2 regions of the Chitinophaga sp. 01L420 genome follow, and region 2 is predicted to be linked to the other one. Evidence: riboswitches for the same ligand, from Rfam matches in the RefSeq annotation. Region 2 holds a riboswitch; the other holds the start of a gene.

Region 1 (2,207 bases), on a different contig from region 2:
AATCCTAATGATCCTGCGCTGTCTTTATCCAACTTCGATATCAGGCATCGGATCATTGCTATGACAGGATACGACCGTCGCTGGTCCGACAGGTGGCGCAGTGTGATTTCGATTTTCTTTTCGGCGCAATCAGGCAGTCCGTTTACCTATGGATTCGTTAACTATACGCCGCAAAATACACCGCAGCAGATCGCGCTGGCATATATACCGGCAAAAGGTGAAACGATCAATTTCTTTGCTACGCAATATGCGGCAGATGGAAATACAATTATCAGTACTGCGCAGGTGCAGGCAGCCGCTTTCGATCATTTCATTGACAACAACAAATATTTAAGTTCACGCAGAGGCGATTTTACAGAACGTAATACCGGAAGAACTCCCTGGAATGTAAATGCTGATCTGCACCTTTCACAGGAACTTACGCTTTTTAAAGAGAAACCATTGAAAGACCGCCATACTATTATGTTTTCTGTAGACATCATGAACTTCACCAATCTGCTCAACAAGGAATGGGGATGGAGTTATTTTTCGCCCAACACCTATAACTCGACCGCCAGTATCGGCTTGCAACCGTATATTCCTGCACGTAGTTCGCAGGGGTATCCGCTTTACCAGTTCAAGGATCCGGGTAAGCCTTACTCCATCGATCCGTTGACCTCGCGCTGGCAAATGCAGTTAGGGTTGCGATATAGTTTGTAGAATTACGAATTACGAATTACGAATTACGAATTGGTGAGTAGATATAAGCGATGTTGATCTTCGCGTTTACTATCTACTCACCAATTCGTAATTCGTAATTCGTAATTCGTAATTCGTAATTCGTAATTCGTAATTCGTAATTCGTAATTCGTAATTCGTAATTTGGAGAAACCATCTGCTTTCATTAATTTGCGCCTGCAACTGGTTATTCTAGCATGTATGCAAGAATATTAAAAGGGAATCCGGTGTAAAACCGGAGCTATCCCCGTAGCTGTAAATCCTGCTGCCTGTGTGACCACAGGTATCGTTTTTTCGGAGTTAATTCCTCCTTGCCACTGTTCCGCTTATCTGGAACGGGAAGGCGACCGAAAAAGCAGGAAAGCCAGAAGACCTGCCCTTTGCAACTATATATCATGTTTTCGGGTGAAGAACATGGATGTATTTTTCCCGGTGTTCCGGTTTTTTATTTTGGTAAAAAAGAATTTTTGTATCTGATTGACTGTGCCTGATAGCGCATGTCATCACTTATAGCATGTATGTTTTCTTTCGTGAGAGATCATTTGATTTCTTCATGCAGCATCCCTATTCCCTTTATAATAACGATTAACAATGACTGATAAAAAAATTGACCCACGTTTTCTTGTTTTACTTGTTTTTATTTTAGGTGCTGGCCTCATACGTGTATTAGGTGCGGGTAATCTGATGCCCTATCCAAACTTTACACCGATTGGCGCTATGGCCCTTTTTGCAGGCGCCTATTTCAGTAATCTTTTCAAGTCGTATGCCTTTCCTATTCTAACATTATTCATCAGCGATATCATCATATCTCACGTGATATATCCGGAATATGCTACAGGATTGCTTTATAGTGGCTGGGCATGGAACTATGCCGCCTTTGCACTCATGGTAACAGCAGGCAGAATGATCATCAAAAAAGTAACGCCTCTCCGCATACTTCTTTCCGCTTTGTCTGCCGGATTGATACATTGGATCGTTTCTGATTTCGGGGTATGGATTAATCATGGTATTAATATTACTACCGGTAAACCCTATACGTACAACCTTGCAGGTTTGTTGCAATGTTATTACCTCGCTTTACCATTTTTAAAGAATATGCTCGTGGCAAATCTTTTTTATTCAACGGTATTCTTTGGTTCTTTTGAAATGCTGAAATACCGCTACCCCAAAGCATTACATGCATAATTGAAACAACTGTAGCTTAATCATCAATCAAATATATAAACATGCGATTTTCGGGAAGTACTTTCTTTGTAGTTTCTATTTTAGCACTGGCAATGTCATGTAAAAAAAATGACGACACCATTCCCGGTCCCGGTGTGGACAAAACCGGAGGTGCAGATTCTATACATATTGGCGCTACGCTTTCTTATCATCCCAGGATAAACAATCCCGTTGGCGCGACCTTCAGTTGGAAAATAAATGGAAATGCAGTCGGAAATGATTCGGTATATACTTTCACGGCAAGTGCCCGGGGGGATTACCATATC
Region 2 (2,207 bases):
CTGCTGCGCCATAGAAAAATACATTTCGTATTGGCGGTAATGATTGTTTGCCCGAAACTGTGCGGTATCGAGGGCCAGATAATGCGTATAGTCATATGCATATTTGGCATTGAGCAGGATGCTGTAACGTTTGGTAATTTCTTTACGGAAAGAAGATTGGATGAACAGGTTGCGATCCCAAAGGCGGTCAATATGCCCGAATACATTGTTGACAATAAAGCCGGGTAATCCTCTTTCAGCATTATAATAATATATTTTGGTACTCCATTCGCCGCCTTTCATAACGCCATTGAGCCCGCCTTCTATCCGTACAGCGTTGACATCGCCGTTTTTGCGATAGGCGCTGGTGTCGTAAGCCAGATTTTTGAGTGAGTCGAATTTGGCATAACTGTATTTATAACGGCCGGTAGCGCTGGTCCACTCGCTGCTGAAGGAGGCGGATATTTTGTCGTTGATTTTTTGTTGCCAGAGCAGGGAAGGGTTGAACAGGCCAAAGGAGCCTGTTTTAACAGTCGCTCTCACATGTGTTTTTTCACCTGGAGCGAATTTAGGTTTGAGAGAAGTCAGATAAATGGAGCCGGCAGATCCGAAGTCTTTGGCCGGTTGAAAGATGTTACTTTTTTGTCCGTTATACAGGGCGATTTCTTCCATGTTGTCCAGGGAAAATTTACCCAGATCTACCTGTCCGTTTTGGGCGTTGCCGAGTTCAATGCCATCATAGAATACACCGGTATGGTTGGATCCCATACTGCGGATATCCACTGTTTGCAGGCCTCCTATGCCACCGTAATCTTTGATCTGCACGCCGGAGAAGAAGCGGAGCGCATCTGCCACAGAATGGCTGCCCAGTCTGTTGAGTTCTTTTGCCTGCAATTTTTGCCCGGGGCTTATTTCTTTGCCTGTCCGCGAAGCGGTGACGGACACCTCCCGGAGATCTTTGGTGGTAATCGTATCTGCCTGCTGTGCTTTAATGGTTGTTGCCGGCCAGATGATGAAGATCATCACATACAAGCATACCTTAGTCAGTGAACAGGCTTGTTCAGTGAAACGCATAATTTTAAACCTGTTAATATTCCATCAACAGCCTTCGACAGGAGAAAAAATAATTAGGAAAGCGCACGTGTACAGGAACATCCTATAGCTTGCATTTATCCCTAAGCTTCATTCCACGAAAGCTCAAAAATCAGTTGTATGGCAGGTATTCTGACTTATCTCTGCTTTCGGCGACCTTCCCATTGAATGATCAACAGTGGCCTTGAGTGGTGTTGCCTTAGCATTGTATGAGACTTACAGCAGRGGGACTGTCCGGGATTTTCACCCATGTTCCCTTTTAATTATTCATGTCCGGAGTGGACATGGATAAACCATAACGGAGCAAAAGTAGGCTATTATTCTGTTGATTCAAAACGAAAGGGGGCGAGGGGTGGTATCTGCTTCGTTAGCATACCTTTACGGTAGCAATGTCCAGTATATTTCCCAGCTTTTCAATCTTACCGGCTATATGCCCGATGCCAATGGCGCAGTGATGCGCGGGGCCTTCTTTACTCCAGTTGTTGACAAATGTTTTTACATCCAGTGAAAACCGGTACCGGCTATTGGTATTACCGATCTTCAAAATAGGGCCCGGTACCGAATCGCCTTGTGCCACCAGCAATTTTAATTTGCCGTCGTGGGTTTCTACTACAGATAGTAAAGTGACCGGGCCATGTTTTACTTTCATCTCAATAGACAAGCCCTTACCGGGTTTGCCATGGTATACGCCTAATGGTTTCAGCAGGGGGCGGCCTTCGGCAATTGCCAGGTGACCGGGACCATCATGTCCCATGAGGATAATGCCGGCATTAAAATCCAGACCGTAGAATTCTGTGAAGGAGCCACCCGCCTGGAAAAGGTCGAGGATCTTCATGGCCTGTGCATTCTTCACTTCATATTCACCCGCTACCGGTACCTGGTGAGCGGTGAGTAAGGAGTTGCCGGTGATAACGGAAGCAATGAGATCTTCATATTCACCATCGGGAGTGCCTTCGTAGTAGTAGCAGAGGGAGCCGAGCTGATGATGTGCTACCATCTTATCCAGGGCTACCGCAGTATGAGCGGCGCGTACAATCTCCTGCGGCGGACATTCCTCCAGTACTTCCATTTCCTGGTGGATCTGTTGTATTTTATGTTCTATTTCGGTGGGTGTTACCTGTTGGTGAAAGGCGGCG

What was found. A riboswitch is a leader RNA that binds a small molecule or an ion and turns the genes downstream of it on or off. The one in region 2 is predicted to bind cobalamin.
Region 1: another riboswitch for cobalamin. It lies ahead of AC1DP6_RS12970 (DUF6580 family putative transport protein); the one in region 2 lies ahead of AC1DP6_RS24595 (TonB-dependent receptor).

Annotation. Positions count from the first base shown of each region.
Region 1 covers NZ_JBFTSK010000011.1:17,058-19,264, forward strand. Annotated here, with positions in the region: gene AC1DP6_RS12965 (TonB-dependent receptor) at 1-699, shown strand, start outside; cobalamin riboswitch at 885-1,112, shown strand; gene AC1DP6_RS12970 (DUF6580 family putative transport protein) at 1,309-1,902, shown strand; gene AC1DP6_RS12975 (DUF5074 domain-containing protein) at 1,944-2,207, shown strand, end outside.
Region 2 covers NZ_JBFTSK010000030.1:103,855-106,061, reverse strand. Annotated here, with positions in the region: gene AC1DP6_RS24595 (TonB-dependent receptor) at 1-1,053, opposite strand, end outside; cobalamin riboswitch at 1,177-1,384, opposite strand; gene AC1DP6_RS24590 (arabinose isomerase) at 1,439-2,207, opposite strand, start outside.